3 regions of the Streptomyces sp. 11-1-2 genome follow, and region 2 is predicted to be linked to each of the others. Evidence: predicted binding sites of a transcription regulator. Region 2 holds the regulator's gene; each other region holds the start of a gene.

The links. Region 2 encodes HrcA, which represses chaperone genes, less so after heat shock. Its sites were predicted from a motif close to TTNGCACTCNGNNNNNCNGAGTGCNAA; they were not measured.
Region 1: groL (chaperonin GroEL) is a predicted target of HrcA. The motif match lies at 1,740-1,766, and genes of this name have one in related genera.
Region 3: groES (co-chaperone GroES) is a predicted target of HrcA. The motif match lies at 1,634-1,660, and genes of this name have one in related genera.

What each region holds. Positions count from the first base shown of each region.
Region 1 covers NZ_CP022545.1:5,314,824-5,318,097, reverse strand. The annotation lists gene thrC (threonine synthase) at 1-669, shown strand, start outside; gene CGL27_RS22185 (MoaD/ThiS family protein) at 666-944, shown strand; gene CGL27_RS22180 (cold-shock protein) at 1,354-1,560, shown strand; gene groL (chaperonin GroEL) at 1,928-3,274, shown strand, end outside.
Region 2 covers NZ_CP022545.1:4,135,241-4,138,514, forward strand. The annotation lists gene CGL27_RS17655 (nitronate monooxygenase) at 1-141, opposite strand, end outside; gene dnaJ (molecular chaperone DnaJ) at 328-1,461, opposite strand; gene hrcA (heat-inducible transcriptional repressor HrcA) at 1,462-2,478, opposite strand; gene CGL27_RS17670 (MBL fold metallo-hydrolase) at 2,643-3,274, shown strand, end outside.
Region 3 covers NZ_CP022545.1:6,559,975-6,563,248, reverse strand. The annotation lists gene groL (chaperonin GroEL) at 1-1,084, opposite strand, end outside; gene groES (co-chaperone GroES) at 1,176-1,484, opposite strand; gene CGL27_RS28105 (polysaccharide deacetylase family protein) at 1,832-2,935, opposite strand; gene CGL27_RS28100 (methyltransferase domain-containing protein) at 2,980-3,274, shown strand, end outside.

The sequences.
Region 1 (3,274 bases), 1.2 Mb from region 2:
AGCGAGCTGATCGGCGACCCGGTGGGCGAGGGCTGGGGCTTCGTCAACGTCAATCTGCGGCCGTACTACGGCGAGGGTTCCAAGACCCTGGCGTACGAGATCTGCGAGCAGCTCGGCTGGCGGCTGCCGGACCAGATCGTCATCCCGATCGCCTCGGGCTCCCAGCTCACCAAGATCGACAAGGGGCTGAAGGAGCTGATCGCGATCGGTCTGGTCGAGGACAAGCCCTACAAGATCTTCGGCGCCCAGGCCGAGGGCTGCTCCCCGGTCTCCGCCGCCTTCAAGGCCGGCCATGACGTCGTCCGGCCGCAGAAGCCGCAGACCATCGCCAAGTCGCTGGCCATCGGCAACCCCGCGGACGGCCCTTACGTCCTGGACATCGCCCGCCGTACGGGCGGCGCGGTGGAGGACGTGAACGACGAGCAGATCGTCGACGCGATCAAGCTGCTCGCCCGCACCGAGGGGATCTTCGCGGAGACCGCGGGCGGGGTGACCGTCGGCGTGACCAAGAAGCTGATCGAGGACGGTCTGCTCGACCCGTCCCTGACGACCGTCGTGCTCAACACCGGCGACGGCCTCAAGACCCTCGACGCGGTGGCCCCCACCACGGGTCCCTCCGCCATCATCCGCCCCACCCTTGACTCGTTCCGAGAGGCTGGTCTCGCATGAGCGTCAACGTCCGAATCCCGACCATCCTGCGCACCTACACCGCCGGTCAGGCCGAGGTCCCCGCCGAGGGCGCGACCCTCGCCGAGGTCCTGGCGGACCTGGAGAAGAACCACCAGGGCATCGCGGCCCGCGTGCTGGACGACACCGGCAAGCTCCGCCGCTTCGTCAACGTCTACGTCAATGACGACGACGTCCGCTTCGCCGATGGCCTGGCCACGGCTACCCCGGACGGTGCCGGGATCTCGATCATCCCGGCGGTCGCGGGCGGCTGCTGACCCCGCGTCCACCCTCCTCACCTTTGGCATCGCCCCGTCCGGGGACAACCGGACGGGGCGATTCCGTGTGTGGAATCGCGATACAGTTGCCCTGATTCCCCGATGGCCCCCGGGCCGGAACCACATATGAGAACTCGTCAAGTTGTGCGTAAAGTGTGAGCGCGAATTGTCGGGTTGGTTCCCTATGTCCCGCCCGGCTTGCCCGAACTTCACATAAATTCTCACTTTTAACCGTTCGGCCGTGCCCAGAATTCTCGTCCGATTGACCTGTTGCAGAGGGCGTTGGGACGGATACATTCAGCGGCGGTCGACGCGTTCCGGCGCACACCCCCCACATCCGGGGGGTGAGGTCTGACCCGGGTCCGCGGAGTGCGGTCCTGCGCAAGGGCCAGCAATAGGGGAGTTAGGAATGGCTCAGGGCACCGTCAAGTGGTTCAACGCGGAGAAGGGGTACGGCTTCATCGCGGTCGACGGTGGTGCGGACGTGTTCGTCCACTACAGCGCGATCCAGATGGACGGGTACCGCACCCTCGAGGAAGGCCAGCGGGTCGAGTTCGAGATCTCGCAGGGTCAGAAGGGCCCGCAGGCCGACATGGTCCGCGTGGCCGTAGGCTGACGCGCCGACGCGACGCAGCTGAACAGTACAGTCCGAAGGGTCCGTGTCCCGGCCAGGGTACGGACCCTTCGGCGTGTCCGCGCTGATCGTTACGGGGTTGATGCAGGGGGCGGATGGCCTCCGGCCGCTTGCGCCCGCCCGTCACCCGGCCGCCACCCCCCAAGGATGGCCTCCGGCCGCTTGCACTCTATAGGTCCGAGTGCTAATCATTGGCGTTAGCACTCTGACGTTGAGAGTGACAGAAGGACCGGGTCGGTGAGGCCCGCCAGGCCATGCGGGGCAAGGAACCGCACGGTAGGCAGGCCGTCCGTCGCGGGCGCCAGCGCGGTCCGGAGCAATCCACCCCGTCTTGGGAGGACCACTTCACATGGCCAAGATCATCGCGTTCGACGAGGAGGCGCGGCGCGGCCTCGAGCGCGGGATGAACCAGCTCGCCGACGCCGTCAAGGTCACCCTCGGCCCCAAGGGCCGTAACGTCGTCCTCGAGAAGAAGTGGGGCGCCCCCACGATCACCAACGATGGTGTTTCCATCGCCAAGGAGATCGAGCTCGAGGACGCGTACGAGAAGATCGGCGCCGAGCTGGTCAAGGAGGTCGCGAAGAAGACGGACGACGTCGCCGGTGACGGCACGACGACCGCGACCGTCCTCGCCCAGGCGCTGGTCAAGGAGGGCCTCCGCAACGTCGCCGCGGGTGCCAACCCGATGGCGCTCAAGCGCGGTATCGAGAAGGCCGTCGAGGCCGTCTCCGCCCAGCTTCTCGAGCAGGCCAAGGACGTGGAGACCAAGGAGCAGATCGCCTCCACCGCCTCCATCTCCGCTGCCGACACCCAGATCGGTGAGCTCATCGCCGAGGCGATGGACAAGGTCGGCAAGGAAGGTGTCATCACCGTCGAGGAGTCGCAGACCTTCGGGCTCGAACTCGAGCTCACCGAGGGCATGCGCTTCGACAAGGGCTACATCTCCCCGTACTTCGCGACGGACATGGAGCGTATGGAGTCGTCGCTCGACGACCCGTACATCCTGATCGTCAACTCCAAGATCAGCAGCGTGAAGGACCTCCTCCCGCTGCTCGAGAAGGTCATGCAGTCGGGCAAGCCGCTGCTGATCATCGCCGAGGACGTCGAGGGCGAGGCCCTGGCCACCCTGGTCGTCAACAAGATCCGTGGCACCTTCAAGTCCGTCGCCGTCAAGGCCCCGGGCTTCGGTGACCGCCGTAAGGCCATGCTCGGTGACATCGCCATCCTTACCGGTGGCACCGTCATCTCCGAGGAGGTCGGCCTCAAGCTGGAGAACGCCGGGCTGGACCTGCTCGGCCGCGCCCGTAAGGTCACCGTCACCAAGGACGAGACCACCATCGTGGACGGCGCCGGCGACACCGACCAGGTGCAGGGCCGCGTCAACCAGATCCGAGCCGAGATCGAGTCCTCGGACTCGGACTACGACCGCGAGAAGCTGCAGGAGCGCCTGGCGAAGCTGGCCGGCGGCGTGGCCGTCATCAAGGCCGGTGCCGCCACCGAGGTCGAGCTCAAGGAGCGCAAGCACCGCATCGAGGACGCGGTGCGCAACGCCAAGGCGGCCGTCGAGGAGGGCATCGTCGCCGGTGGTGGCGTGGCCCTGCTGCAGACCGTCTCGGTCTTCGAGAAGCTGGAGCTCGAGGGCGACGAGGCCACCGGTGCCCAGGCCGTGCGCCTGGCCCTGGAGGCCCCGCTGAAG
Region 2 (3,274 bases):
CGGCGTCTTGTAGCCGGCAGCGAGGAAACCGAGGCCACCGGCCTCGGAGACAGTGGCGGCGAGCTGCGGGCAGGAGGCTCCACCCGCCATCGGCGCCTGCACGATCGGGTACCGGTAAAGATCGGTCAGCGCGGAGGACATGGCCACATCGTGCCATGCCCTCCACACGAGCCCACCACCGGATCAGTGGCGCCCTTACGGGCCGTATCGCGGCCCGGAAGCGCCTACCGTCCGTTGAACGCATCCTTCAAACGCGAGAACAGCCCTTGCTGCCCCGGCTTACCGCACTCCCCCGGGGGACAACCCCCGTACCCCCGGCCGGAGCGCCTACCGTCCGTTGAACGCATCCTTCAGTCGCGAGAACAGCCCTTGCTGCCCCGGCTTGAATTCGCCGATCGGGCGCTCCTCGCCACGCAGCTTCGACAGCCGCCGCAGCAGCTCCTCCTGCTCCGGGTCGAGCTTGGTCGGGGTGGTCACCTCGACATGCACGATCAGATCGCCCCGGCCGCCGCCCCGCAGATGGGTGACGCCGCGCTGGTGTAGCGGGATCGACTGGCCGGACTGGGTGCCGGGCCGGATGTCGACCTCCTCCATGCCGTCCAGCGTCTCCAGCGGAACCTTGGTGCCCAGCGACGCCGCCGTCATCGGGATGGTCACCGTGCAGTGCATATCGTCACCGCGCCGCTGGAAGACCGGGTGCGGGACCTCGTGGATCTCCACGTACAGGTCGCCCGCCGGGCCGCCGCCCGGTCCGACCTCGCCCTCACCGGCCAACTGGATCCTGGTGCCGTTGTCCACACCGGCGGGGATCTTCACGGTCAGGGTGCGCCGCGAGCGGATCCGGCCGTCGCCCGCGCACTCCGGGCACGGAGTCGGCACCACGGTGCCGAAGCCCTGGCACTGGGGGCACGGCCGCGAGGTCATGACCTGGCCCAGGAAGGACCGCGTCACCTGGGAGACCTCACCGCGGCCACGGCACATGTCACAGGTCTGCGCCGAGGTGCCCGGCGCCGCGCCCTCGCCGCTGCACGTGGTGCAGACGACCGCGGTGTCGACCTGGATGTCCTTGGTGGTCCCGAACGCGGCCTCGCTGAGCTCCACGTCCAGCCGGATCATCGCGTCCTGACCGCGCCGGGTCCTGGAGCGCGGACCGCGCTGCGAGGCGGTCCCGAAGAACGCGTCCATGATGTCGGAGAAGTTGCCGAAGCCCCCTCCGAAGCCGCCGGCACCACCGCCGCCCGCCCCGGACATCGGGTCCCCGCCCAGGTCGTAGACCTGCTTCTTCTGTGGGTCCGACAAGACCTCGTAAGCGGCGTTGATCTCCTTGAACCGCTCCTGGGTCTTCGGATCCGGGTTCACATCCGGATGCAGCTCGCGTGCGAGCCGGCGGAATGCCTTCTTGATCTGGTCCTGCGAGGCATCACGCGGCACGCCCAGGACTGCGTAGTAGTCCGTCGCCACTTACGACTCCGCCAGGATCTGTCCGACGTAACGTGCCACTGCGCGTACCGCTCCCATCGTTCCGGGGTAGTCCATGCGGGTCGGTCCGACCACGCCGAGTTTGGCGACCGCCTCGTCGCCGGAACCGTAGCCGACCGCGACGACCGAGGTGGCGTTGAGCCCCTCGTGAGCATTCTCATGCCCGATCCGCACGGTCATACCCGAGTCCTTGGCCTCGCCCAGCAACTTGAGGAGGACGACATGCTCCTCGAGTGCCTCCAGGACGGGCCGGATCGTCAGGGGGAAATCATGCACGAAACGCGTGAGGTTCGCGGTGCCGCCGATCATCAGCCGCTCCTCGGTCTCCTCCACAAGCGTCTCGAGCAAGGTCGACAGCACGATCGAGACGGTCCCCCGGTCCTCCTGTTCGAAGGACTCCGGAAGATCCTGCACCAACTGCGGCACATCCGCGAAACGCCGACCCACGACCCGGCTGTTGAGCCGGGCGCGCAGATCGGCCAGCGAGTCCTCGGTGATCGGGGTGGGGCAGTCCACCATGCGCTGCTCCACCCGGCCGGTATCCGTGATCAGCACCAGCATCACCCGGGCCGTGGCCAGCGGCAGCAGCTCCACATGGCGCACCGTCGAACGGGTCAGCGACGGATACTGCACCACCGCCACCTGCCGGGTCAGCTGCGCCAGCAGCCGGACCGTGCGGCCCACCACGTCATCGAGGTCGACCGCGCCGTCCAGGAAGTTCTGAATGGCCCGCCGCTCCGGGCTGGACAGCGGCTTCACTCCCGCCAGCTTGTCCACGAAGAGGCGATAGCCCTTGTCCGTGGGGATCCGCCCGGCGCTCGTATGCGGCTGGGCGATGAACCCCTCGTCCTCCAGAGCGGCCATGTCGTTACGCACCGTGGCCGGGGAGACCCCCAGCCGGTGCCGCTCGGTGAGCGCCTTGGAGCCGACCGGCTCCTCCGTCCCCACATAGTCCTGGACAATGGCACGCAGCACCTCGAGTCTGCGTTCGCTGAGCACCCCGCGCACCTCCAGTCCAGCGGTCTCATCAGGTCGTCCGCCTGGCACTCACCGGGCACGAGTGCCAGAACCCCTCTGCCAGTGTACGGCGGGGTGCGGTGGCATGGGCAAGAGCCGCCGCTGGCAGCAACTCTCCCCCATCCCCGTTGAGCTAGCGTCGCGGTATGGAGACGTGTTGGGAAGAGGCAGGCTGGGAGCGGCTCGCACCCGGTGTGGCCCGCCGTCGGATGCCGGAGTGGGACGAGACGGTCGGCGTGGTCGTCGGCCGGACCGGCATCCTCGTCGTGGACACCGGCGCGACCCTGCGCGCCGGGGCCGAGCTGCGCGCCCTGATCACCCGGCTGACCGGCCGCCGCCCCACCCGGATCGCGCTCACCCATCCGCACTTCGACCACGTCCTGGGCTCGGCCGCCTTCGCGGGCTGCGAGGTGTACGGGGCCACGGGCATGGACGAGCTGCTGCGCCGTGAGCGGGAGACGCTGCGCGAGGACGCGATCCGCCACGGAGTGGACCGGGACGCCGCCACCGAGGCCGTGGACCATCTGGTCGGCCCGCACCACCTGGTCTCCGGGGAGCTCACCCTCGACCTGGGCGACCGGCCGGTGCTGCTGGCCAATGTGGGGCCCGGCCACACCGCCCATGACCTGGCCGTTCTGGTGCCCGGCCGGCCCGAGGTGGTCTTCTGCGGCGATCTGGTGGAGGAGTCCGGCACGCCGCAGGCCGGGCCCGACGCGATCCCCGGCCGCTGGCCCGCCGCCCTCGACCGGCTGCTCGCCCTCGGCGGCCCGGACGCGCG
Region 3 (3,274 bases), 2.4 Mb from region 2:
GGTCCCAGTCGGAGTCCGTGGCCTCGATCTCGGCCTTGATCTGGTTGACGCGGCCGGTGACCTCGTCGCTCTTGCCGCCACCGTCGACGATCGTGGTGTCGTCCTTGGTGACGGTCACGCGGCGGGCGGTGCCCAGCACGTCCAGACCGACCTGGTCCAGCTTGAGGCCGACCTCTTCGGCGATGACGGTGCCGCCCGTAAGGGTGGCGATGTCGCCGAGCATGGCCTTACGGCGGTCACCGAAGCCCGGGGCCTTCACCGCGACGGCGTTGAAGGTGCCGCGGATCTTGTTGACGACGAGGGTCGAGAGGGCCTCGCCCTCCACGTCCTCGGCGATGATCAGCAGCGGCTTGCTGGCGTTGGCCTGGATGATCTTCTCCAGGAGCGGCAGCAGGTCCTGGATCGAGGCGATCTTGCCCTGGTGGATCAGGATGTACGGGTCCTCGAGGACGGCCTCCATCCGCTCCTGGTCGGTGACCATGTACGGCGAGAGGTAGCCCTTGTCGAAGGCCATGCCCTCGGTGAAGTCGAGCTCCAGGCCGAAGGTGTTGGACTCCTCGACGGTGATGACACCGTCCTTGCCGACCTTGTCCATCGCCTCGGCGATCAGCTCGCCGACCTGCTTGTCCTGCGCGGACAGCGCGGCCACGGCGGCGATGTCGGACTTCTCGTCGATCGGGCGGGCGGTGGCCAGCAGGTCGTCCGAGACGGCCTTGACCGCCGCGTCGATGCCCTTCTTGAGGGCGGCCGGGGAGGCGCCCGCGGCCACGTTCTTCAGGCCCTCGCGGACCAGGGCCTGGGCCAGCACGGTCGCGGTGGTGGTGCCGTCACCCGCGATGTCGTTGGTCTTGGTCGCCACCTCCTTGACGAGCTGGGCGCCCAGGTTCTCGTACGGGTCCTCGACCTCGACCTCGCGGGCGATCGTGACACCGTCGTTGGTGATGGTCGGAGCACCGAACTTCTTGTCGATGACGACGTTGCGGCCACGGGGGCCGATCGTCACCTTGACGGTGTCCGCAAGCTTGTTGACGCCACGCTCGAGGGCGCGACGGGCGTCCTCGTCGAACTTCAGGATCTTCGCCATGAGTTGCGTATGTCCTCTCAAACGAACCGCGCCCCGACCCCGGTTTCAGACGCGGGCACCGGGGCACGGCTCATAGGCAAAACTTCGGTGATTACTTCTCGACGATCGCGAGGACGTCGCGAGCCGAGAGGACGAGGTACTCCTCGCCGCTGTACTTCACCTCGGTGCCGCCGTACTTGCTGTAGAGCACGACGTCACCGACGGAGACGTCGAGCGGAAGGCGCTTGCCGTCCTCGAAGCGGCCCGGGCCCACGGCCAGGACGACGCCCTCCTGGGGCTTTTCCTTGGCGGTGTCCGGAATGACCAGGCCCGAGGCCGTGGTCTGTTCGGCGTCGAGCGGCTGGACCACAATGCGGTCCTCGAGCGGCTTGATGGCAACCTTGGAGCTGGTGGTCGTCACGATCCGACCTCCCCCTTCGGAGATCTCACGGGGTCAACTGTCTGAGGTGGCGACCAGGTGGATCCGTCGTCGCGGGTGCCGGACCTGCCCGTCGCTGTATCTCTTGGCACTCATCGGTCCCGAGTGCCAGCCTCGACATTATGACGCGGTTAGCACTCAGTCAACTAGAGTGCCAAGCGACGTGGTGGCGAGCCCCCGCTCGCCACCTCCTCACCGCCTTACGGCCGCCACGCTCCGGGGGGGCTGCGACCACGTCCCGACTCTCTCCGGAACCACGGGCACTCCGCGCAGCCCCGCCCCGCTCCAGAGCCCCAGGCCGTCTGCGCGGCCCCTCCCCCCAGGCGCCGTCACACATAGTCCTCCAGCCGCCCGATCGTGAAGCCCTGGGCCTGGATCGCCCGCACCAGCGCTGTGATCCACTCGGTCATCGACTGCCCCTCAAGCTGCTCCGGCCCCCGGAAGTGCGCGAGGATGATGTCCCCCGGCAGCAGATGGTCGCCGGAGCGGTAGGCCAGCCCGTGGGTCTCCATCTCGGCGCGCCACAGCACCACGGTCCGCGCGCCGCAGAAGCCCGCCGCCTGCAGCGTCGTCTCGTCGTACTCCCCGAAAGGGGGACGGAAGAGGCGCGGCTGTTGACCGAAGCGGTTCCACAGGATGTCCCGCTGGCCGCAGATCTCCCGCACCTGGTCGTCGTAGGCCATACCGGCCAGGCTGGGGTGGGTGAGGGTGTGGTTCTCCATGGGATTGCCGAGCCGGCGCAGCTGGTCGAAGTAGTCGTAGTGGTCCCCGATCACGTTGTCGGTAAGGAACGCGGTGAACGGCAGCCCGAGCTCGCGGGCCTGCTCCACGAAGCGCGGGTCCTTCTCGATCCCGTCGTCGATCGTCACGAAGACCACCCGCTGGTCGGTCGGCACCTGCCGCACGATCGGCGGCAGCCCCCACTGCTGCGGCCCCGACCGCCCGAGCGCGGGCTTGACGGCGGGCGGGGCCGGAGGCCGCTCCAGCGGCCGGTCCAGCCCCCAGCGGCGGTAGGCGTCGGAGGCGCCCACCGGGGCCGAGCGCGACAGCGCGGAGCCCGTGCCGGACGTCCCCGCGGCCGGGGGCGAGGCGGACGCCGAGGCGTCACCGGAGCGCGGCGGCACGTCCGGGAACGCGCCGTCCCGGGCCTCACCCTCGTACCCCTCGTACCCCTGCCCGGACGACGCCGATGGCCGCCGCTCCGGCTCCCGTCCGGACGGCGGCTGCGAGGGCGACGGCGGGTCGTCCAGCCGGGAGGCGAGGGAGGGCGGCGGCATGGGAACACCGTGACGGGAGCCGGTGTGCGGCTCGGTGGCGGCGCCGAGGGATCCGCAGGCCGTGAGCACGGCTGCCGCGCCGACGAGAACCAGACAGCGAGGAAAACCAGTCTTGATCATCATCACATAAGCGATCTTCGGTCCAGGGGCGCGCATATGCGCGCCGTACGCGGGCGAATGCGCTCACGGGAGCGGGGAGAATGGGCCATGTGGACGTTGACGCCTTCGACTCACTGCTCGGCGACGAGGGGCAGGCGCTGCTCTCCGGGCTCCGCGACTACGACCCGGCGAAGGAGCTCGCCACCGCGACGCGGCTGCGCCGGGACCACCCCCCGGCGCTGGTCTCGGCGGCCCTGACCCAGGCCACGCTGCGGCAGCGGGCGGTGGCCAAATTCGGCCCCGAGGACGCGCACCGCATGTACTTCACGCCGAACGGCGTCGAGCAGTCCACCCGCACCTCCGTCGCCGCGTATCGCGCCGCCCGCTTCGCGGAGT